Regions from separate parts of the Peribacillus sp. TE19612 genome, predicted to be linked through region 2. Evidence: riboswitches for the same ligand, from Rfam matches in the RefSeq annotation. Region 2 holds a riboswitch; each other region holds the start of a gene.
The links. A riboswitch is a leader RNA that binds a small molecule or an ion and turns the genes downstream of it on or off. The one in region 2 is predicted to bind S-adenosylmethionine.
Positions count from the first base shown of each region.

Region 1: linked by a shared signal. The riboswitch ahead of ACZ9AO_RS11435 (sugar ABC transporter substrate-binding protein) and the one ahead of ACZ9AO_RS07530 (methionine ABC transporter ATP-binding protein) in region 2 are both predicted to bind S-adenosylmethionine.
Region 3: linked by a shared signal. The riboswitch ahead of ACZ9AO_RS16125 (5-methyltetrahydropteroyltriglutamate--homocysteine S-methyltransferase) and the one ahead of ACZ9AO_RS07530 (methionine ABC transporter ATP-binding protein) in region 2 are both predicted to bind S-adenosylmethionine.
Region 4: linked by a shared signal. The riboswitch ahead of ACZ9AO_RS01525 (Na+/H+ antiporter NhaC family protein) and the one ahead of ACZ9AO_RS07530 (methionine ABC transporter ATP-binding protein) in region 2 are both predicted to bind S-adenosylmethionine.

Region 1 covers NZ_JBWCCL010000005.1:267,677-273,826, reverse strand. Annotated here, with positions in the region: gene ACZ9AO_RS11440 (GTPase domain-containing protein) at 1-2,222, shown strand, start outside; SAM riboswitch class I at 2,317-2,422, shown strand; gene ACZ9AO_RS11435 (sugar ABC transporter substrate-binding protein) at 2,538-3,650, shown strand; gene ACZ9AO_RS11430 (sugar ABC transporter ATP-binding protein) at 3,707-5,209, shown strand; gene ACZ9AO_RS11425 (ABC transporter permease) at 5,211-6,150, shown strand, end outside.
Region 2 covers NZ_JBWCCL010000003.1:331,048-337,197, reverse strand. Annotated here, with positions in the region: gene ACZ9AO_RS07550 (YheC/YheD family endospore coat-associated protein) at 1-643, shown strand, start outside; gene ACZ9AO_RS07545 (YheE family protein) at 707-910, shown strand; gene ACZ9AO_RS07540 (hypothetical protein) at 996-1,184, shown strand; gene ACZ9AO_RS07535 (MBL fold metallo-hydrolase) at 1,249-2,073, opposite strand; SAM riboswitch class I at 2,357-2,461, shown strand; gene ACZ9AO_RS07530 (methionine ABC transporter ATP-binding protein) at 2,531-3,547, shown strand; gene ACZ9AO_RS07525 (methionine ABC transporter permease) at 3,534-4,202, shown strand; gene ACZ9AO_RS07520 (MetQ/NlpA family ABC transporter substrate-binding protein) at 4,259-5,080, shown strand; gene ACZ9AO_RS07515 (iron-containing alcohol dehydrogenase family protein) at 5,143-6,150, shown strand, end outside.
Region 3 covers NZ_JBWCCL010000008.1:232,810-238,959, forward strand. Annotated here, with positions in the region: gene ACZ9AO_RS16110 (hypothetical protein) at 143-670, shown strand; gene ACZ9AO_RS16115 (aldehyde dehydrogenase family protein) at 789-2,249, opposite strand; gene ACZ9AO_RS16120 (LysR family transcriptional regulator) at 2,365-3,243, shown strand; gene ACZ9AO_RS16125 (5-methyltetrahydropteroyltriglutamate--homocysteine S-methyltransferase) at 3,297-4,400, opposite strand; SAM riboswitch class I at 4,482-4,583, opposite strand; gene ACZ9AO_RS16130 (hypothetical protein) at 4,739-5,158, shown strand; gene ACZ9AO_RS16135 (glycerol-3-phosphate responsive antiterminator) at 5,331-5,873, shown strand; gene ACZ9AO_RS16140 (MIP/aquaporin family protein) at 6,100-6,150, shown strand, end outside.
Region 4 covers NZ_JBWCCL010000001.1:319,187-325,336, forward strand. Annotated here, with positions in the region: gene ppsA (phosphoenolpyruvate synthase) at 1-1,080, shown strand, start outside; gene hutG (formimidoylglutamase) at 1,560-2,516, shown strand; gene ACZ9AO_RS01515 (hypothetical protein) at 2,840-2,995, shown strand; gene ACZ9AO_RS01520 (SOS response-associated peptidase) at 3,055-3,726, shown strand; SAM riboswitch class I at 4,058-4,165, shown strand; gene ACZ9AO_RS01525 (Na+/H+ antiporter NhaC family protein) at 4,355-5,662, shown strand; gene ACZ9AO_RS01530 (chromate transporter) at 6,005-6,150, opposite strand, start outside.

The DNA of each region.
Region 1 (6,150 bases), on a different contig from region 2:
AGTCAATGGGCTGGTTCGATGTGCTGAAAACGTATATCCAGCAGGGTGTTGCCCAATCGATGGAGCCGGATTATTTCTCAACTGTCCTTGGTTCGCTATACACACTCGACCAGGAACGTTTCGAGAAAATGACGGTTGCCCTTTGGAAAAATTATAAATATACGGATTCTTATTTCGAATGGTTAAGAGTGATTAATAATTTGATAGATACCATCGAATTGAACCATGCGGATGTATGGGATGAGCTTTCCGTCTATTACAGGGATGCGTATGCAGGTCTGTTAGAAGGAACGCATCTAATCAAAGAATTAAGTCCTGTCGTGCCAAGGTTGCTGGAAAACTGGCTCAAAATCGCAGACGGGGAGCTTTCGCTGTTTGCGGCGGCATCCACGTTGTCCTGGAATGAAATCTTCCCGGATACGGTCAATGCGCTGGTCATTCAGGATGCAGAGAGCCTGCTTTCGAAATCGCCTAAATTGGGAGGCGGACTGGAAGCGGGAGAGAAACTGTTCAATTCCATTATCCAGTGGGCTGAAGATAATGATTTAAGGGTTGGCAATAAGCTTAAATGGATGGTGGAGGGGCTTAAGGATACCAGGAATTTCAATCTCCTTCTTGCAGGAAGTACAGGAAATGGCAAGACATCCTTTATTCAGTCAATCGTTGGCGAGAGCATTGCTGCTGAGGACCATTCTTCCCTAGTCAGTGTCAAAGATGGGGATGATTTGGAAATCCTTGAAATTACCGATACAGATAGCAAAGTTGTCGAGGAGCTAACTGATTTGGATGAAACACGCCGTCAGCGCGGGACTATTGTCGATGTGACAATCATCAGTGACTACCTAAGAAATAATCATCTGCGGTTATTGGATACACCGGGGTTCAATGGGGAACAAAGCGTGGAATCCGATTTCCAAGGCTATTTACATGGCAGTGATGGCCTGATGTTCGTTCTTGACGCCCGGGCTCCTTTCACCGGCAGCGAAAGGGATCTGTTATTGGAAATTCAAATGATGGCTCCGAAACTGCCGATCCATTTCCTATTAAATAAAATGGATACGATATACAGTGATCAGGTCGCAGTCCGGATGGAAGACGAAACATGGGATAAAGTGAATGCATATTTCCCGAATGCGAAAGTGTTCGCTTTCTCCAAACATTATGACAGCAGGCAGCAATTGAAGGACCTTTCAGCCTTCCTTCAATCGAATTATCAAGATGATAATTGGAAGGAAAGAAGATCTGAAAAAATCCTGGCATTCATTCGTAAAACTTTATCTTATCTATTAGAAAAACGGACAGCCAATGAGCGGAAATGCGAGCATTCCATCTCTTGGAATGAGCAGATGGAAGTCAAACTGAATGGAGCGGTCAATCAACTGGCTGATCTGGAAAAAGAAAAAAGTGAAAATATCATAAGGTCGTATCGTTCGCTTAAGGACGAAGTGAAAAGTCAGCTTTATTCAAAAATTCCTGAATTACTGAGGGATTGCTCTAAATCGTTAACGGAAAGCAGTGATTTCAGTCAGGTCCATGTACAGTTAAACCAGGAAATGAATGAGCGGATTCAAAACTTCATTTCTGACAAGATCATGCCTCAATATTACCGTTCTCTTCAAGACTGGATTGCCAGTTCCCAAATGGAGTTCTCACAAAGCCAGCAGTTCATGGATGAGATGAGTGCCGGATTCAATGAATTATACAAAGAAGAACGGATTACACTGGCAGGTGACTTCAGGGTGTTGGATGACTGGCGCCGTGATGCCGACCGGATGACAAGCAGTATCCGCATCGAAAACGTTAATATCCTTTTGCGCAGGACTCCATCACAATTGCTGCTTAAAGGAGCAGGGAAGCTATTTGGGGCGATACCGCAAAATAAGGCCAATATGTACAATCGTTACAAGAAATACCTGGAAAGTGAAGATTACCTGGATGTTGCCGAAATGATCACGGAACGTTTCCTAACCCAATTTGGATTGTTTGAAAAATCATTGGATCGGGACATCTCACTATTCTATCGCAGTTCATTTGCCTTACTTCAAAAAACGATAGAGCAGACGCAGACTGAAATAAAAGACTACCAGGCTGCATTGGAGCATATGAAAGAAAATCCTGAGGTTTACCGTGATCCGATCACGTTGTTCGAAGTGAAATTAAGGCAGTTGGAGAGGCTTGAAAAAATCGAGAAAAAGCGTCTAGCCCAGCTTCAAAGAAAATAAAAATAACGGGAAACATTTCAAATATTCAAAAATCTATTGACTTTACGACTATATCCCTATAAAGTGATAATTACGAAAACGTAACACAATATATCTCTTATCAAGAGTGGCGGAGGGACTGGCCCTAAGATGCCCAGCAACCGTTCCATTAGGAATTGGTGCTAAATCCTGCAAAACAGAAATGTTTTGACAGATAAGAGAGGGACAAGTCTGCAAAACAGCCGATTAAACCTCTCTATATTAGAGAGGTTTTTATTTTGGGATTTACACCGACTTAACTGATAAGACTAATGAGAAAACATGGAGGGAAACAAGATGAGAAGGTCTATTAAAGGGATATTCATTTCTGCCATCGCTTCGGCTTTGCTTTTAACGGGTTGCTCTGCAGGGCAGAGTTCCACAGAATCGAAGAAAGAAGAAAAAGTATCATTTGAAAATGTCCCGGAGAGATTTGCTGATGGCGATGGAGCCAAAATCAAGGTGATCCGTAAAATTGGCGGTGATGATCATACTGCCCAATACCTGGCGGGGGCGAAAGAAGAAGGAGAAGCACTGGGGTTTCAAGTGGATACGTACACAGCCAATGGTGATACGGCTAAATTCCATGATGCGATAGCACAGGCTTTGGAGGAAGATTACGACGGCTATATCATTTCACATGGTGATGATGCCGCAACTGTAAATGACGTTCAGAAGTTGGTTGGTGCAGGTAAAGGCGTTGTCACATTCGATTCAATAAGCGACCTATCTAAAATAGAGGGCGTGACATTAACTTCACAAGATGATGAAGCGCTGGCAACACTGGCTTTCGATAAACTGATAAAAGAACAGAAAGGTGAAGCGGCAATTGCATATCTTTGGGTGGATGGCTTTCCTCCAATGGTAAGAAGAAATGCAGTCTATCAGGAAAAATTAAAAGAAAATCCTGGGATTAAAGAAATCGAAAGATTCGGAGTGGCATCCGCTGATACTTCGGTGCAGACACAAAATGCTGTAGCCGCAATGCTGAATAAATACCCTAAAGGTAAATTGGATGCCATTTTCGCAACATGGGATGCCTTTGCTATCGGTGCAGCCCGGGCGATTAAAGAAGCGGGCCGCGATGAAGTGAAGATATATGGAATTGATGTTTCGAATGCAGATCTCCAGGAGATCCAATCTGCTGATAGCTCATGGTCCTACACGGCAGCAGTCGATCCCAAGTTGATCGGTGCAGTGAATATGAGGATATTGGCTAAAAAATTAGCTGGCGAAGAAACGCCGCAAACATATGATTTGGAGGCATCACTTATTTCGCAAAAGCAAATCCAAGCTTCAAAAGAAGCGGTAAACATGGCAAACCTGTCTGATATTGTCGATGGCTGGGGGGTATCGACGGAATTTGAAGAAGATTGGATGAAGGTTTTGAAAGATCATTATAAAAAATAAAAAGAGACACTCTCTTTCAAGCGAAGGGAGTGTCTGTTCTATAAGGGGGAATGGACATGGGCAAGCAACTAGAAATGAAGAAAATTTCGATTGAATTTCCGGGGGTGAAGGCGCTGAGTGATGTTGATTTTTCCGTACAATCAGGGACAGCCCACGCATTGGTCGGTGCAAACGGAGCAGGGAAATCGACGTTAATGAAAGTTTTATCGGGAGCCCATGTTCATTATTCAGGTGACATTTTTATTGATGGGATGAAGCGGGATATCCGCTCGCCAAAAGCTGCTCAGGAACAGGGCATTCAAATAGTTTATCAGGAAGTGGATACCGCCCTCATCCCTTATTTAACAGTTGGGGAAAATGTAATGTTGAATGATATGGTCCAAAACATGGGAAAAAAACAAAGGGTACAATGGAAAGAACTGCACAACAAAGCCACTTCTATTCTTGAAGATATGAAAATTCATGTCCCTTCGAAAAAGCTGGTTAGAGACCTTACCTTGGCTGAAAAACAGATGGTCCTGATAGCAAGAGCCGTTTCGACAGAATGCAAATTCCTGATTCTCGACGAGCCAACTGCTCCGTTAAGTCATACGGAGACGACGGAACTTTTTCGAGTTGTAAATGAGTTAAAGCAAAAAGGCGTGGCAATCATTTTCATTTCACATCGTCTGCCTGAGATTTTTGAAATCTGTGAGGAAATTACGATCATGAGGAATGGGGAGCGTGTCACTTGTCGAAAAATCGAGGACATAACCCGTACTGAAGTGGTAGAGAACATGCTCGGGAAAACCATGGATGAACAGTTTCCTGAAGTGAATGCTTCGATTGGAGACGTAATTCTGGAAGTGAACGGATTGTCAGATGCCGAGAAAGTTAAGAATGTCAGTCTGAATATTAAAGCAGGCGAAATAATCGGCTTGGCTGGGTTGGTCGGGGCTGGGAAAACGGAGCTATGTAAAACCCTTTTCGGTCATACGTCCATCACAGCGGGTGAAGTCATCCTGAATGGTCGAAAGCTTTCTCTGAAATCACCGCATGAAGCAGTAAAAAGCGGGCTGGCACTTGTACCTGAGGAACGCAGGAAAGAAGGGGTCCTTGTACAGGAATCAGTCTCGGCAAACTTGACTGCAGCCAGTCTCGGAAAATTCTGCAAAACATTCAGTGTCGTCGATCGTAAGGCGGAAAAGGAAAAGGCGAAGGAAATGATCGCAAGTCTCGGCATTAAAACTCCTTCAGGGGAAGTGAAGGTCGAAAACCTATCCGGGGGTAACCAGCAAAAAGTTGCCATTGGAAAATGGCTTATGGCGGATGCGGATGTATACATATTCGATGAACCAACGAAAGGGGTCGATGTCGGAGCCAAGAAGGATATATTCGAATTGATTGCAAAGCTTGCAAGGAATGGAAAAGCGATCATTTATGCATCCTCCGAGCTTTCCGAAATCATTGGCATTACCAACCGGACCTATGTGTTATATGACGGGAGCACTGTCATCGAATTAGAAACAAGCAAAACGAATGAAGAAGAACTACTATTCCATTCAACAGGAGGTAAATAGGATGAGCATACCCATTCCTGTTACACAGACAGCGAAAGCGAAGAAAAAGGTGGAACTATTCGACTTTTTCTATAAATACGGCACAATATTGACGATTATCATTCTGATTGGAATTTTCGCCGTATCCAATCCATCTTTCATCCAAACGTCTAACCTGATAAACATCCTGCGTTCCATTTCAATCGTGACCATCATTGCGATCGGCATTACGATATCACTGACCGTGGATGGCTTCGACCTTTCCGTGGGCTCCGTCGCATCATTGGCCAATGCCATCGTCATCTCGATGTTTGTCTGGTTTTCCCAGGATACATTCATCGCCATATTAGCTGCGGTCGGTGCCTCACTTTTCGTAGGGGCTTTGAATTCATTCATGATCGTTAAATTAAGAATTCCCGACATGCTGATGACATTGGCTACCATGTTCATTATTCAGGGAATTGCCCTTACTTATACAAAAGGGGCCACGGTTTCGCAAAATATGGTCATGCCCGACGGGACATTCGCAACAGGACTGATCAGCCCGTTTTTCGCCAAAATTGGCCAAGTACCATGGATAATCCTGATCATGGCCGTCATTGTGATAGCGACCCATATCTTTTTGACTTATACGAAGCACGGTCGTTATATGTACATTATTGGGGGGAATAAGGAAGCAGCGAGACTTTCCGGGATATCGGTTAATAAATACAAAATACTTGCCTATCTGATTTCAGCTCTATTTGCTGCAATCGGGGGAATTGTCCTTGCTTCAAGGGTCATGACATCGGAAATCAATTCAGGATCCCCCTATTTAATGGATGCCGTTGCAGCAGCCTTCATTGGTTCCTCCGTTTTAGGAGCGGGAAAACCGAATGCCTTTGGAACCTTCATCGGTGCAGTCCTGATCGGAATCCTTCAAAATGGGCTGATCATGATGTCCGTTCCGTATTACGCGATGG
Region 2 (6,150 bases):
CTTACGAAACAGCGGTTGCCTTGATTCTTTCCTGGAGACATACAGGCATATATACCTTAAGCCATGCAAAGGAAGCCAAGGGAAGGGCATTTATACCATTATCAAAAATGATGATGATACCCTATTGTTCAATAGCTTAAAGCATAGTGAGTCCTTCCCTGATTTTGCTTCCTTCTGGGATACAAAAAAAAGGGATTTATTAAAAAGGAGCTATCTTGCTCAACAGGCGATCATACCAAAAAAACTCTTTGGACATCGTTATGATTACCGGATTCTCGTCCATTATGAAAAAGGTTTTTATAAAGTGACCGGCAAAGCGGTAAGGATGTCGCAAACCCAGGAAATCACCACCCACACTCCCCGAGGCGGAAAGCTTTTTCCTTATCAGGACATTAAATCAAAAAACCTGGATCTAAAATTAGCGAATATCGCCCAAAAATGCGGAGAGTTACTTTCAAAAAAGATCGGGTTTCTCGGAGAGTTTTCCATTGATATAGGGGAAGACGAATCGGGCTCGCTTTTCATATACGAAGTGAACTCAAAGCCGATGCAATTCGATGAAGAAGAAATTGAAACAAACAGGCTTTTGCATTTAAAAAATCTTTTCATTGAATTAACTTTTCCCAACCTGAAAAGAAAATAACACCTCCAGCTGCCGTTTTCCATTATAATCGAATGAGAAACAGTATATATGGAGGTAATACATATGATCACTCATTTTCAATGGGAACCATTGCATAAGAATCTGCCAGGATGGAAAATTTCCTTTTATTTCAACAAGCAGGCAGTCAAAGCCTTGTATCATAAAGATGGATCCATCGAGTGGACAGCCAATCCGCCTTCCGAAACAGATGAAACTAAACTCAAAAGCATGATACATGATTTAATGATCTTCCATGTATATGAATGAAACCCCTTTACATTCATGAAATCGCTAAACAGAATAAAAAAAACTCCTTTGCCTAAACTAAAGAAAAGGCTAGGAGGGATTTCTTTTGGATAAAGAAAAAATGACATTTTTGAAGGATACCGAATATGATGGCAAGGACTCCGTTTACCTGGATATCGACCGTATCATCAATGAAGGAATGGCGGGCGGAAATGTGTATGAAGTCGCTAACCTTCAGAACATCGAAGAAGCACATGATTTTTATGATGAAACAGATCCCAATGTCAATAAATGAATAATGTGGGCTCTCTTATGGAGAGCTCTCTTTTATATCAGTCAGACCGTTAAACGGATAGCATTCAAATAGTCCCATTCTCCCTCGCACTTAAAATATTTTCGTTTAATATCGATGTAATGATATGCTCTGAATCCCACTCATGCCCGGATATCTCGATAAGGGGATAGCGATTCGGTAAAACGACCTGCTGGATTTCATGAACGGTCAGCCCTTGAGAATGCAAGCGTAAAATTTCCCCTTGGAGGTTTTCCAGATAATCCAGTTTTTTTCGAAACATCTCCTTCCCATCAGGAACATGCCCAGCATGACAGCAAAACACTTCCCCGAAGTCATATTGAAGCAATCTTTTTATGGAATCGATGATCACCGGGACAGACTCTTCCCGTAAGACAAGCTTTGTTTTTGGGGTTACGAAAAGGTCTCCTGAAAAAAGCACGCCATTATTGTGATTCAAATACACCATATGGTCCTTTGCATGACCTGGGGTAAAAATCGGCTCCCACGTTTGGGTACGGGAATGAATGGCCTTCCCTAGCGGCTCAGCTTTAAAGGCGTCTCTCTTTCCCCAGAAAATTTTGCGATATTCAGGATATTCAGCATCCTTTGCACAAACCTCAACCGACATCGGGTGAATGAAAAGAGGAACCTTTTTATGTTCCTTTATCCAGGCAGCGCCCCCCGTATGGTCTTCATGATAGTGAGTCAGGGCCACTGAGTCGAAGTCTGCGGATTCATAGAATGGAATAAGCTCTTCCAATAAAATCTGTGCGCCAGTATCTATCAATAGGCCATCCGTTAAAAAGACATACACACTCATCCCCCCCTTGTTCCCGCCAGGAGTCCCATGCACGCAAACCACATCATTTATCGTCTTGATCTCTATCATTCGGTTTCCTCCCCATTATTGTACAAAAATAGTTTTACCTTCCTTTTTTTAACTTTACTATAATAAATGTAGTACCACTTTACCTTTTTGACAAGGAAATATTGGAATAAATAGCCTCGATGAAAATGCTGGATTATTGCATAATAGCCTATTTTCCATGAATCGTTTTAACGGACCGTACCCGATTTAATGACAAAAAAATAAAAGAAACGATTGACATTGCCGGATTTTACAAATAATATAGATTATATTATAAAACTTGAAATATTCTAAAATAATAATTTACTTATCAAGAGTGACGGAGGGATCAGGCCCTGTGATGTCCGGCAACCGCCCTTAGGGAACGGTGCCAATTCCTGCAGAATGATTGCATTCTGAAAGATAAGCCGAGATATGATTTCGCTGCCTCTTTCTGAATGATAGAGGCAGCTTTTTTAATGTTTAAGGGGGAAAGCTCATGATTGAAATCCGTTCAATCCGAAAGGAATACGTCTCGAAGAAAAACCGAGTTATCGGAGTGGATAACGTATCTTTGACCATTCAAACTGGTGAAATATATGGAATTGTCGGCTACAGCGGAGCTGGAAAAAGCTCATTACTCCGCTGCTTGAATTTGCTTGAACGTCCGACAGGTGGAAATATCATTATCGACGGCATTGATTTAACCTCTTTATCTAGCAAAGAGCTTCGTAAACAACGCCAAAAAATCGGAATGATATTCCAGCACTTTTCCCTGGTCAGTTCAAAAACCGTTTATGAAAATGTCGCTTTCGCCTTAAGGGCCGCGCATCGATCGAAGGACGCGACTAAGTTACGTGTATTGGAATTGTTGGAAATCGTAGGGCTCAGCGATAAGAAAGATGTCTATCCTGCACAGCTTAGCGGTGGACAGAAGCAACGGGTCGGCATAGCTCGCGCGTTAGCAAATGAACCCACTGTACTATTATGTGATGAAGCGACTTCAGCCCTTGATCCAACAACTACAAAAGCGATTTTACAGTTATTGAAAAAGATAAGCAGTGAGCTTGGTATCACCATCGTGTTGATTACACATGAAATGGAAGTGGTCAAAGAACTATGCCACCGAGTCGCCGTGATGCAGGATGGCCGGGTAATTGAAGAAGGACCCGTTTATGAAATATTTTCACAGCCCAAACAGGAATTAACGAAGCAATTCATTAGCAGTGTACTGGATTTCGAACTCCCTTCGCACTTGATTGATGAAAGTGAAGGGACGATTATTAAGATTCAATTCGAAGGGCAAACCGCCGGTGAGTCGATTCTTTCGGATACTCTCCAATCCCATGCAGTAAAGGGGAATATTTTACACGGTAAAATTGAGTATATCCAGGATGTTCCTTTAGGCATTTTAATCATCGAGTTAATTGGCGATGCCGTCCAAATTCATTCGGCATTGGAATATATAAAAAATCGTTCCAGTTCTGTGGAGGTGTTAAAACATGTCACTGCTTAATCCCATCGTCAATATTTTACCTGATCTTAATAAAGCCTTTCTTGAAACGATTTATATGGTCGGCGTTTCTCTTGCAGTAGCCCTGCTGATCGGTTTACCGCTTGGAGTATTGCTATTTACAACAACCAGGAATTTATTTTTTGAAAATGGCATCGTGAATCGATCTCTCGGTTTCGCAGTCAATATTGTCCGTTCAATCCCGTTCATCATTCTCTTGGTCGCCCTCCTTCCTTTAACGGACCTACTTACGGGATCGACGATAGGGCCAAGAGCAGCTTCTGTTTCCCTGTCCGTATCCGCAATCCCTTTTTTTGCAAGGATTGTTGAAACAGCATTACGTGAAATAGACAGAGGAGTGATTGAAGCTGCAATTGCCGTAGGTGCCACTCCATGGATGATCATTAAGGATGTACTTCTTCCAGAGGCAAAACCGGGAATCATTCAAGGACTGACATTAACGACCATTTCGCTAATCGGTTACTCAGCAATGGCTGGGACAATCGGCGGTGGCGGAATTGGCGACCTGGCAATCCGGTACGGATATTACCGATATGACAACACAGTCATGATCACGACGATCGTCGTGCTGATCTGCCTTGTGCAACTCATTCAAATGGTTGGTGACAAAGTTTCATACATAGTTAACAAGCGATAGGATCAATCATTTTTTTAAATGACTCAATACATTTCATTACTCAGGAGGAATTTCAAATGAAGAAAATAGCTTCGTTATTATCAGTCTGTGCACTTGCACTCGGCTTGGCAGCATGCGGGAGCGATGATGCATCCCCAAATACAGAAGACAAAAAAGAATTGAAGATCGGGGCGACTACCGGGCCGTACGCCGATATGGTTAAGGAGGCCATCAAACCAGGTCTGGAAGATCTCGGATACAAAATAGAGATCGTCGAATTCACCGACTATATCCAGCCGAATAAGTCGCTTGGCAACAACTCGATCGACGCCAACCTTTTCCAGCATAAAGTGTACATGGATAACTTCGCTAAAGAAAATGATTTAAAGCTTTCCGACCTTATCATAGTTCCAACAGCGCCAATGGGCATATATTCTAATAAGTATAATTCATTGAAAGAAGTGAAAGACGGCACATCCCTTGCAGTGCCCAATGATCCGGTTAACCTGGCACGTGCACTAAAAGTGCTGGTGGATGAAGGGTTGATTGAAGTCGATCCAAATGTCGACCCTTTAAAAGTATCTGAAAAGGATGTAACGAAAAATCCAAAAAACATCCAGCTAAAACCATTGGAATCTGCTCAGTTACCCCGCGCAACAGACAGCGTTGACCTATCGGCGGTCCCTGGCAACTTTGCTCTTGCAGCGAAAATGGACCTCAAGGATGCCCTAGTTTTAGAAAAAATGCCGGATATGTATCGAAACGTTGTTGCAGTGAATACAAAAGATGTAGACGCTCAATTTGCCAAGGATATTAAATCAGTAGTGGAATCCGACCAGTTTGAAAAAGTGATCGATGACAAATTTGCCGGATTCGGAAAACCAGACTGGATGAATTGATCAAATAATCAAGGCCTGCTTCCCCTTTACCGGGAACAGGCCTTTCATTAAGGAGAGCAAATATGAATACCTTACTGGAGGTCCGCAGCGGCCCCGCTTATTACGCCTGTAAAGCAAATGTCCTTGAAAACCTGGAAGTGAAACTGAGTAAAGGGAATATACGTAAAGTGCTCGTTATTCATGGACGAAAATCTTGGGAAGTTACTGAACCCTTTTTTCCTTCCTTAGAAAATATTGAGACGATCTTTTTCACATACGGCGGGGAATGCAGTGACCCGGAAATTGAACGCGTCAAGAAGGCAGCTCTTGAACATGGTGCAGATGCATTAATTGGCATTGGCGGCGGTAAGTTGCTTGACCTAGCCAAATCGGCCGGAAACTCGCTTCAAAAGGAAATCATCCTCATTCCAACCTTGGCTTCCACCTGCGCTGCCTGGACACCGTTGAGTGTCATTTATGATGATAATGGTTCATATGTCCGTTATGATATTCATGAAAAAGGCACTTGGATGTTATTGATCGAACCAGGAATTCTTCTTAATTCGCCGATAAACTATTTACGTGCTGGAATCGGCGATACATTGGCAAAGTGGTACGAGGGCAATGCACTGGCCGAAAAGCTTGCCACCAAGTCCGTTTGTATTGAATTGGCCCATTTGGCCGCAAGGCAATGCCAGGAAGTTTTATTGACATATGGCGAGGAAGCCTTAGCTGATTTGGAAAAAGGGAAATGGACAGATGCGCTGCAGCGTGTAATTGAAACGAACATCATCACCAGTGGTCTTGTTGGCGGGTTTGGCGGCCAGTACTTGCGCGTTGCCGGTGCCCACTCCATTCATAATGGCATGACTTCCATCACCCAAGCGCATCATTTACTTCACGGGGAAAAAGTGGCATATGGCATTTTAGTCCAGCTTGTGCTAGAAGGGAAATTCTCGGAAATCAAACAATTGCTGCCCATCTACCAGGTGCTTAATTTGCCGATGACATTGCTTGATATTGGCCTGACTGTTGAACATAAAGCGGAACTTCAACAGATTGCTTCCCACTCTGTCAAAGAAGGTGAAGAC
Region 3 (6,150 bases), on a different contig from region 2:
GGGAGGAGAACAATTATCCTCTTATCATTTGTGGAAAGCAACATATTCCCACTGTGAAAATTTACTAGTTATAACCAGTGTGGGCAGGGTATCAGAGTAGCATCCTGGTAAGGAAATCGCTGGTAAGGAGGGTTAGTTAAATATGTTTGGTCTCTCTGATATCATTAAATTTCTATTTTCCTTTTTTTTGATCATGCCGATCGTTACACTGATACATTTGAGTGGGCATATTTTCTTTGTTACGATCTTTGGGGGATCAGAAAAGAAGATCTTGATCGGGTGTGGAAATAAGCTTTTCGCCTTTCGGAACATAGAAGTGAGGAAATATTATTTTTGGAATGGGACTTGCGAGTTCAAGGGTTTGAAACATGATAATCGATTGACGAATACCCTGATCTATTTAGGGGGGGCTATCTTTAATTTGATCAGCATGCTGATCATATATAGCTTAGTGTATCAGAATATCCTGGACAGCTCGGTAATCTGGTATCAATTTATCTATTTTTCTTTTTATATTATGTTTTTCTCCCTGTTTCCGATGTATTTCTCGGACGGATCGCCTAGTGATGGGAAGGCTGCGGAATTAGCCTTGAGGAATAAGCTGGAAGATAGGGTGACGGATGATATATTCGTGAAGAAAATGGAGGATGAAGATGATAGCTGCAAGTAAAAAGGGAACGTGCAGATGGCCGTTCTTTTTTTTTTGCCTTTCCTTAGTACGCAATTACTGAAAAAAGGCATCTGTATACATCCCAAAAGGTTGTATCAGATGCCCGATGAATTAATGGTTAAAATGGATATTCGCGATAGTGTGTTTGAAGGGAAATCCATTTCGTAACAGTGAATTCTTCGACAATCCATGGGCTTCCGAATCTGCCTAAACCACTCATTTTGTTCCCGCCGAATGGTATGTTCGTTCCATCATTAACGGTTTGATCATTGATGTGTGTCATTCCGCTGTCGATTTGTAACCCTAAGCGTTCGCCCTTTTCCAGATCAGAAGTGAAGATAGCCGAACTTAAACCATAAATGGTGTCATTGGCGATATCAATGGCTTCTTCATCCGTTTCTGTTCGAATGATGGACACGACAGGAGAAAACATCTCTGTTTGTGCGATTTTATCCGAGTTCTGTACATCCCGGAAAATAGTTGGTGTCAGCACATTGCCAATGCGTTTTCCCTCAAGTGCAACATTGACCCCAGCAGCTTTAGTTTCCTCGATGATTTGTTGTACTTTTTCTAATTGACGCTCATTGACAAGTGGTCCAATGATTGTTTTAGGATCTAATTGGTCACCAAATGGAAGAGCTTTTGCACGTTCAACGAATTTTGCAGTAAAGTCTTCGTAAAGGTCTTTATGCACGATTATGCGGTTAATGCACATGCAAATCTGTCCTTGGTGAATGTACTTCCCGAAGATTGCAGCATCAACGGCTCGGTCCACATCTGCATCCGATAATACAATGAAAGGATTATTACCGCCGAGCTCCAGCGCAACTCGTTTTAGGTTTTTCCCTGCAATGGCCCCGATGTGCTGTCCAACAGGAGTAGAGCCTGTGAAGCTGATTAATTTAGGAATCGGGTTTGTCAGCATGCCATCACCGATTTCTTCCAGGTCAGTAAGGATCATATTAAAGACCCCTTTTGGAAGACCGGCATATTCAAATGCTGCAGCGATGATGATTCCTCCAGTAAATCCAACTTGAACGTCCGGTTTATGAACGACTGCATTTCCTAATGCAATGGCTGGTGCGATGGTTCTCATTGACAAGTTCATCGGAAAGTTAAACGGAGATATTGAAGAGATAACTCCTAGTGGCAGACGATGTATATGATTGACTTTATGCTCTATAGCTGACGGAACCTCATGCATTTGATATATTTCATCCACCATGTTAGTAGATTCTTCGACTATTTCCATAGTAAGCTGAAATTCAACGTTTGCTTTAATAAGCGATCCACCTGTTTCACGGGAAATGATTTCAACGATTTCATTCCGGTTTTCCTGTAGGAATTCACCAACTTTAAGCAGGACCTGACGACGTTTTTCGGCTGATGTTTTTGCCCAACCTTTTTGAGCATTCTTTGCTATTTCAAATGATTCTTCGAGCTGTTTTGATGTAGCCAAGCTCACATTTGAAATAACGGCATTATTGTATGGGTTTAAAATATTATATCTGCGTTGACTTAAGCCTTCCATCCATTCCCCATTGATGAAGCTTTTGTTTAGATCCTTGAATTTCTCCATTTTGAACACCCCTTTATGTTGTAAACAAATATATTTTACTGCTGTTTGTATCATATATAAAATATCTATATAATTAAGTTTATATACGATATACATATATATCAGAGGTGCCAATATGGATATTAGACAATTACGATATTTTCTCATTCTTGCAGAAGAAGGCCAGGTTTCCCGTGCAGCCAAAAAGTTGAATATGTCACAGCCGCCATTAAGCCAGCAGCTCCGCCTTATGGAAGAAGAATTAGGGACTACTTTACTTGAGCGAAAAAGGAACGGTAAAAGTATGGAGTTGACCGAAGCTGGGAGGGTACTTTACGAGAAGGCTAAGGATATGCTGCAATATTTCGAGGACTCCTTGCTCGAAGTGAAGGAAACGGGTGAGGGAATTAAAGGTACACTTTCAGTAGGTTCCGTACTTGCGTATATGTCTTATTTACCTGATAAAATTAATAGTTTCAAGAAAAAATATCCTTCCGTTTCCTTTAAAATATTCGCAGGAGATCCATATGAAATAAGTAATTATTTGGAGAATCAGGATATCGAACTTGCCATTGTTCATTTACCTGTCGAGATGAAGGGTCTTTCCAGTTTGAACTTAGGACAAGTGCCCAATGTTTTTGTTGTACCTGAGGATTGGGACAGCTTCACTTCGAGAGATAGGGTTCATTTAAAGGATATTGAAAACATCCCATTGCTTTTAGTGCATAGGGAAAAAGGACCGGGGATTTACGAGGAAATTATCGAGGAATTTAAAAAGCGGGAAATACAGCTAAATATTTTATGCGAATGCCATGATGTAAATGTTCTGCTCTCTCTGGTTGCAGCTGGAGTTGGGGCGAGTATTGTTCCGAAATCAGCTGTTTCACCCCATATTATAAAAGGAGTGAAAGTGCTGGATATTATCGATTCTTCAATTCAATCGAATATAGCCTTGGTTTTTAGACAAGATCGTTATCTTTCCAAAACGGCAAAACATTTTATTGAGTTGTTTTGAAGAAAAGCTAGGCCTTCCTAATGCCTAGCTTTTACTTTATATTTAAGGATGAATCATTCCCATACTTCTTTTGCTACATCAACGACGAATTTCAGTTTTTCCCATTGCTGTGCTTCGGTTAGCTTGTTGCCGTGATGTGTGGAGGCGAAGCCGCATTGGGGGCTTAAGCATAATTGTTCGAGCGGAACGAAGTGCGAGGCTTCTTTAATGCGTGCCTTAACAGCTTCCTTGTCCTCGATTTCCCCATTTTTTGAAGTGACGACACCCAGTACGACCCGTGCACCGCCATTTGGAATGTATTCTAATGGTTTGAAATCCCCAGAGCGTTGATCATCATATTCCAAGAAGAATCCATCCACTTTTTCTTTTGCCAATAAAGTTGGGGCGATACGGGCATAGCTTCCTTCAAACGCCCATGTCGACTGGTAGTTTCCGCGACATAGGTGGGTAGTGACGATAAGGTCTTCTGGTTTGCCTTCCAATGTGCCATTAATGACCCGAAGTGCAAGACCAATTAATTGTTCCCTCGTATATTTTCCATCCTTGAACTGGAAATCCGGAGCTGAAAGTCTGGCAATATATACATCATCCAATTGAAGATAACGCACACCTGCTTCATAAAAGGCTTTCAAAGCATGCTGATAGGCTTTGATGATATCATTTGCATAGTCTTCAATATCAGGGTAGACGTCTTCATTATGAATGCCTGCAGCAAATAATTGATTCGGACTGGGGATGGTTTGCTTGGCAACGGCACGTCCGTTCACGATTTTGTTCAATTCAATGAAATCACGAATGAAGGGATGTTCAGGGTTGAATGAAACCTTCCCGGTATTGCGAACATTATATCTCTCTGTTTCCACACCATCGAATGTGAGGCCTTTTTCAGTTACATATCCCTCGATGCCATTTAAATGTTCGAGAAAGTCAAAGTGCCACCATGTTCGTCTGAACTCACCGTCCGTAACGGCCTCTAAACCAACTTCAATTTGTTTATCGACGATCCGTTTGATTTCTTCGGTTTCAATTTCACGAAGCCGTTCAGCTGAAATGGTACCTTCCTTAAAGTCCTTTCTGGCAATATGTAATCGTTCCGGTCTTAATAAACTTCCGACGTGGTCCGCCCTGAATGGTGCTTTCGTTAATGTGATTGACATGTTGATTCCTTCTTTCCTTTTAAAAATAAAAAACCTCTTCTTAAAAATAAGAAGAGGTGTTGGCAACAAAGCTATATACTCTTCTTATCTTCAAGTTTTTACACTTCTGGAATTAGCACAGTACAAGATCAGTCTGTTGCTGAGGCATCAAAGGGCCAGTCCCTCCACCTCTCTGGATAAGAGTTGTCTATTAAATTAACTATGACTATACAGGTAGTTTTTATGAAGGTCAAGGGGTGGAGCTGGAATATTTCGAATATACCGGTTATTAATCCGGGCTGAAATGTTAACGGCATCAGGGAATCCGGCATATGCTTTGAGTGGGGAGGAATGCAAGGATGAGTCCATTCAAAAATGGCATACCGATTACGGTAACTGAAGACATGATAGAGAGAATCATAAAAATGAAATCATCTGGTCAGGATATTAAAGTCGAGATTACGCCAAGGCACATTGTGCTTTCCGGTACGATGGAAGTGAAAAAAATGATGTTTAAGAAAAACGTGGCTTTCCGGATTACATTAAAACCGGTTCATGTGGAAAAAAGAACGATTTCATTTGAATTAGTGGAAATGGAACCCATTGACAGGAATTTCATCAACCAAAGGATATTTAACAGACCGCCATTTTTTGAATATGAAAAAAGAGCAATCAAAATGAATGTTAATGCTTGGAGCATCGTGAGGAAAATTCCGATTGGCACAATTAAATCGTATGAACTCGCCGAAGGTGCATTGAAAATGAAACTTTCTATATGATTTAAGGGGATATTTTACATATATCCTTAGCCGTAACCTATAAAGGGTTTGCCAGGTATGATAGTGTTAAGATGTCATGGTTCATGAAAAAATGTGTTTGATAAATCAAGCTCTTTAAAATATACTAAATGACTTGAAGTTTTGAGTTTTTCTGGGAATGAGGAGGATAATGATGGATCAGAAGATTTTGCCTGCTTCAGCAAGCATGAAGGATTTCGAAAGATTTCTAGAAAGTTCCTATGAAATAGGTGTGTTTCTTGATTTGCATATCTCACAATTGAAAAATGTAAGTATGATGGCAAAGCAGCATAATAAGAAAATGATTTATCATGTCGATTTGATCCATGGCATAAGAAGTGATGAGTACGCGACGGAATTCATTTGTCAGGAATATAACCCCTATGGGCTGATTTCGACTAAATCAAGCGTTATATTGAAGGCGAAGCAAAAGGGGGTCATTGCCATCCAGCGAATCTTTTTAATAGACTCACATGCGCTTGAGAAAAGTTATAAGCTGGTGCAGAAAACAAAGCCGGATTATATCGAAGTATTGCCGGGCGCCATGCCATGGATGATAAAAGAAGTGAAGGAACGATTGCAGACACCGATTTTTGCAGGCGGCCTCATACGTACTTCGGATGAAGTCCTGAATGCCCTTGATGCCGGGGCGTCGTCAATCACCACTTCAAAAACTGAATTATGGGATATCGTCTAATAGGGAAAAATTGAAAAAAATTACAGAATAATAGATTAATTTTTCATAAAATATTGACAGCGTTTTCATAACCTAGTATATTTTACAGTACAAGTTAATATATGTGACGGAGACTAGGAGATTCACAACAGATCTATTCATAATTTTTTTATGAAGATGGTTCTGCTGTGGATCTCCTTTTATTTGTTGGCAAGGTTTAAAAAATTATCAGGGGAGGGGTTTTATCATGACTCCATTTTGGGGAGAAGTGTTAGGCACGATGATTTTAGTTTTATTC
Region 4 (6,150 bases), on a different contig from region 2:
AAAAACGCAGCCGACACGCTTTCTCAATCTGTACCAAACAATATAACTTCAGAAATGGGTCTGGCCCTAATGGATGTCGCAGATGTGATACGTCCTTATCCAAAAGTAATTGATTATTTACAACAAGTAAAAGATGATAATTTTATGGATGAACTGGTTAAGTTTGATGGTGGTCAGGAAACTCAGGATGCTATCTATGATTATTTCGGCAAATACGGAATGCGATGTGCTGGAGAAATCGATATTACTAAAACCCGTTGGAGCGAAAAACCAACTACACTTGTCCCCGTGATTCTTAGTAATATCAAAAACTTTGAGCCTAATGCTAGCAATCTGAAATTTGAGCAAGGGCGACAGGAAGCTTTGAAAAAAGAACTAGAGATATTAGATCGATTGAAGCAATTACCGGATGGTGAACAAAAAGCCAAAGAAACAAAACGAATGATCAGTCTAATCCGGAATTTCATCGGTTATCGGGAATATCCAAAATACGGCATGGTTAACCGCTACTTCGTTTATAAGCAGGCTTTACTCAAGGAAGCCGAACAACTCGTACAAGCCAAAGTTATTCATGAAAAAGATGATATATATTATCTCACTTTTGAAGAACTTCATGAAGTCGTACGCACAAATAAACTAGATTACCAGATGATCAGCAAACGAAAAGACGAGTACAGATTATATGAAAAACTTACTCCACCACGTGTTATCACGTCTGATGGTGAAATCATTGTAGGGGAGTATAAACGAGACAATCTCATGGCCGAAGCTATTGTAGGTCTATCGGTTTCTTCCGGAATTATAGAGGGCAGAGCACGCGTTATCCTAAACATGGAAGATGCAGATCTAGAAGATGGAGATATACTGGTTACAACCTTTACCGATCCTAGCTGGACACCATTATTTGTATCCATAAAAGGACTCGTCACCGAAGTTGGCGGGCTGATGACCCATGGAGCAGTCATCGCACGTGAATATGGCTTACCTGCCGTTGTCGGTGTGGTAAATGCCACCAAGCTGATAAAAGATGGGCAACGTATTCGAGTAAATGGAACAGAAGGTTATATAGAAATACTATAATTCATTACATTTCTATCATAAAGAAGAACATTCGAATTAGGAGAATCATTGAAATCATGATGCTTTGCGGTTTTTGGCAAAGCCCCCTGTCACTAGGTCATATAAGGGGGCAGTAACTGAAAATTGATACTAAATTTTAGTAAGATCAACTTGAGGTCGGGCCTTCTGTTAAAGGTCGCTTTTATATGATGCCAAAGCCTAATTTCTCGCTTACAACATCAAGAAATTGGGCTTTTTGTGGATTTTATTTATAGGCAAAATCGATACTCCCTTGCTAAATCTACTGGCTTGAGCAGCAATGTCAAACGGATACGAGGAAGATATTCTCCAACAGATATATCTGTCAATATCATAAATGTACGCTGAAAGCGGCTATACCTTCTATAGAAATATTAAATTTTTGTATTGGTAATTATACATTATCTCCATTATAATTTTTAAGAAAGATATTTCAGAATTTTTAAAATAAAGGAGAAATTATGTATACTCACCCGACTTTAAAATATTGGAATGGAAGAATTGATTCCCAAACTGACCTAGACAGCTTCAGATACCACCAAAGAGTGCGCTTGGCACCAATTTCGGAATTAGCCACCTCTTCCAATGCATCACGAACTTTTGGACTCATTGGTTTTAAATGTGATGAAGGAGTCAAAAGGAATAAAGGCAGGGTTGGTGCTGCCGAGGGTCCTGATTATATTAGGCAGTCGTTGGCAAAATTACCCTGTCATTTACCTTCCCAAACCGAGCTGGTGGATGCTGGCGATGTAATATGTGAAAGTACAGATATGGAAGCCGCCCAATCTCAACTGGGATCAGCTGTTGCTCGGATTTTGGAGAGTAAAGCGATTCCTATCATACTTGGGGGAGGTCACGAAACCCTGTATGGCCATTATCTTGGGATTAGGAAATCCATTGGACCAAAAGCTAGACTAGGGATTATTAATATTGACGCTCACTTTGATATGAGACCTTATGAAAATGAAACTTCATCTGGCACGATGTTTAAGCAGATTTTGGACGAAGATCAAAGTTGTGGCTATTTATGTGTCGGAATTCAGAAGCAGGGGAATACGAAGGCACTATTTGAAACTGCAGAGAGGAGTAATGTCGACTACATATTGGAAGAAGATTTGTCATTATACGAAATGGATGAAACGAAGCGGAGGATAAATGAATTCGCTAAGGAAAATGACTATATCATGCTTACATTATGTACGGATGTTATTGATTCAGCCTACGCACCTGGGGTAAGTGCACCATCGCCGTTTGGACTGGATCCGAAATTGGTCCGAGCCATTATTAGGCATATCGTATCGAATGAAAAGATCCTCTCATTTGATATCTCTGAAGTGAACCCTTCATTGGACGAAAATAATAAGACCGTTACACTGGCAGGGCATTTAATAAATGAGGTTTTGCTGCATTTTAAATAATGGACATGGGATGGCGGCAACTCCAATTCGGTCTTACTAGAAAGAGCGTTTCTTTTCGTATCGACTGTTGGGGCTTTCCTTAATGTTATCTTCAGTATTGAAGCGAAAAACCTTTAAAGCGCCCAGACTGTCCATGAATCATTCATGGACAGTTTTTTGCGCCTCCTTCACAAGGATTCATGGTCCCAGGCATTGCTTCGTTCGACTAACCATTTAAAGTATAAAGGCATGTAGATTTTCCATGACTCTGCTAAGTTCAATACTGATACTTGTGGGTTTTTGGTTTATAATAACAACCATCTAGCCTTTTGAGGAGGGATTCCATGAATGAATATAAAGTAACGGTTAGGAATGGCAGTACCTTAATTTTGTCGGAAATCATTAAAGCTGAAGATGAAAGAGAAGTCCTTGGCACTCTTTTGATTTCCAGCGAATTATTTAATCAACCATTTACTGATATCAGGATTTTAGAACGCTGATTTGTGACTGCCCGTTCCATTTGATACACTGTAATAAATCTTAATACGGTGGCGATATTATGTGTGGACGTTTCACTCTTTTCACTGACATAGAAGAAATAAAAGAACGGTTTGATATTCAAGGGTCATTTGATGAGGAATACCAATTCAGCTACAATATTGCTCCCTCCCAATCCGTGCTCTCCGTCATTAATGACGGGGTAAGGAATCGGCTTGGATATCTTCGGTGGGGACTCATTCCTTTCTGGGCAAAAGACGAAAAAGCGGGCTACAAAATGATCAATGCCAGAGCGGAAACCATTGCTGAGAAAGCAAGCTTCAGGAATGCGTATAAGAAGAAGAGATGCTTGATAATCGCTGACTCTTTTTATGAATGGAAGAAGACACCAGAAAGAAAAATACCGATGCGAATAAAACTGAAGAATCATGCTCCATTTGGAATGGCCGGTCTCTGGGAATCCTGGAAATCTCCTGAAGGCATCAGCATCTATTCGTGCTCCGTTATAACAACTGTGCCAAATGAGCTAATGACCAGCATTCATGACCGCATGCCTGTCATCCTAAAACCAGAAGATGAAAAAGATTGGTTGAATCCTTCCATTAATGATCCTGCATATCTGCAACGGTATTTAAAGTCATTCGATTCGGAACAGATGGAAGCATTTGAAGTATCGACTGATGTAAACTCGACTAAAAATAATACACCTAACCTAATCCAACAAATTTGCTGAGAGTTCATTAGATTTCTCAGAATGTAGACAACTCGGTGGAAATCGAGTTTGTCTGCATTTTTTTATGGTTTATACAATTTGACGTTGCCTCCAGGACTCGCTTTTCCCGCAGAAATCTCGCACCCCCGCTCCAATCAACTTAGATCTCTTTATAAACAGTAAGGAGTACATGTGAAACACTTTAAAAATTACCCCTTGCGAAAATAGGCGAAATGCTGTACTGTTATATTTGCTTTTCAAAACGACTTTCGATGTCACGAACTCAGGCAAGTTCCAGCGTGGTACTTTTCTGGCAGGCATCGTAATTTTTGATAAATTATATAATGTAATCTTCTTATCAAGAGAGACGGAGGGACTGGCCCGAAGATGTCTCGGCAGCGGACTTAAATGGAGTGCTGTGCCAAATCCAGCAGGCTGATTTTCGCCTGAAAGATAAGGAGGGTGTTTTTTATAAATTAAAAGACCTCTTCTTGTTGTTAAATAGAAGGGGTCTTTTTTATGCCAGTTTTTTGCTACAGCTCCATGACTGGATAATCAGGTAGGTTCAAATTGGAGTTATTTGCGAAAACTGTTAATAGAATAAGAGCTGTGACACATGTCGCGGGAAAAATAAAAAGAGGTGTACATCATGAGTGCAAACAATAAAGGGAATCCATGGGCATTGATCCCATTTGTCGTATTTTTAATTTTATTTATTGGGTCCGGAATCATCACTAAAGATTTTTATTCATTTCCGGTGATTGTAGCGATATCCATTGCATCGGCAGCTGCATTGGCGATGAATCGGAAAGAGACATTCAATGAAAAGGTTGATATCTTCTGTAAAGGTGCCGGTGACGCCAATATTATGTTAATGGTAATCATTTTCCTTTTAGCCGGAGCTTTTTCCGAAGTTGCCAATGGTATGGGGGCAGTTGAATCAACAGTGAATCTTGCCTTAGCTGTTTTTCCCCAAAATCTATTAATGGTAGGAATTTTCATCATCGCTTGTTTTATTTCACTATCCATGGGGACAAGCATGGGAACGATTGTTGCCCTGGCACCTATTGGGGTTGGAATTAGTGAGCAAACAGATATTTCGCTTGCCCTTTCAATGGCGGCCGTTATTGGTGGTGCGATGTTTGGGGATAATCTTTCATTCATTTCAGATACGACAATCGCTGCAGTCCGAACTCAGGGAACGAAAATGAAGGATAAGTTTAAAGTGAATTTTTTCATCGTTTTACCTGCAGCCATCATCACATGTGCCATCCTAGGAATTTTAACGATGGGTGAACAAGCTGACATTTCCCAACAGTCTTATGATTGGGTGAAGATTCTTCCTTATCTTTGCGTATTGGTCACTGCATTGGCAGGAGTCAATGTGTTCTTGGTCCTTTCGATCGGAATCGTATTTGCCGGAATTATCGGGTTGGCGGATGGAAGTTATCAACCGTTGGGTGTCATCCAAAAAGTTGGAGAAGGAATGGCTGGAATGTATGAAATTTCCTTCCTTGCCATTTTAATTGCAGGTATGGTAGCTGTAATCAAACATAATGGCGGTATCGATTTTCTACTCCACCTTGTGACGCGAAATAGCAAATCGAAAAAAGGGGCGGAATTCAGCATTGCGGGGCTTGTTGGTTTGACGAACCTTTCAACGGCAAATAACACGATTTCGATTATCATTGCCGGGCCACTTGCCAAAAATATTGCTGAAAAATATGGAATTGATCCGCGGAAATCGGCGAGCGTCCTTGACATTTTTGCATGTTGTATCCAAGGGTTGATCCCATATGGAGCACAACTGCTTGTTGCAGCAGGGGTAGCAAAAATTTCTCCGTTAAGCATCTTGCCGTATTCATATTACCCAATCCTGATTGGACTTTGTGGCATCATTGCAATCCTGATTGGTTTTCCACGGTTTCAGCCGGGAAATAATGGATCGAAGAACTAAAAGTTAAAACAAAGTTGATTGAAGCGGGTGTGCGAGACTCCTGCGGGAAAAGCGAGTCCAGGGGAGACCCCGAAGGCGCAAAGGCGCCGAGGAGGCTCCTGGACCGCCCGCGGAAAGCGAGTGCCTGGAGGGGAAATCAACGTTTAAATTGAACAAACCCCTAAAATTTCATTGAGTTTGTCTACAGTCTGAACACCCTGAATCATTGGATGCAGGGTGTTTTCTGTATGGTAAATACATAAACTTAATAAAGTTTTCTCGCACTTATATAGTATCAATCATTTTTCAATTTTTCTGCTTAATTCCGGTCCAAATTAATGATGGTTGTGTGTGCGACACCTGTCATGAATAGAGGACAACACCAACTAAACCGGAAAGAATAATTACATAGGCTGGATGCCAGCGTAATTTCATTAGGGCAAATAACGATAAACCAAAAACGAGTAATAAGCTTATCGTATGCCATGAAAAGTTCACGGCTATCATAT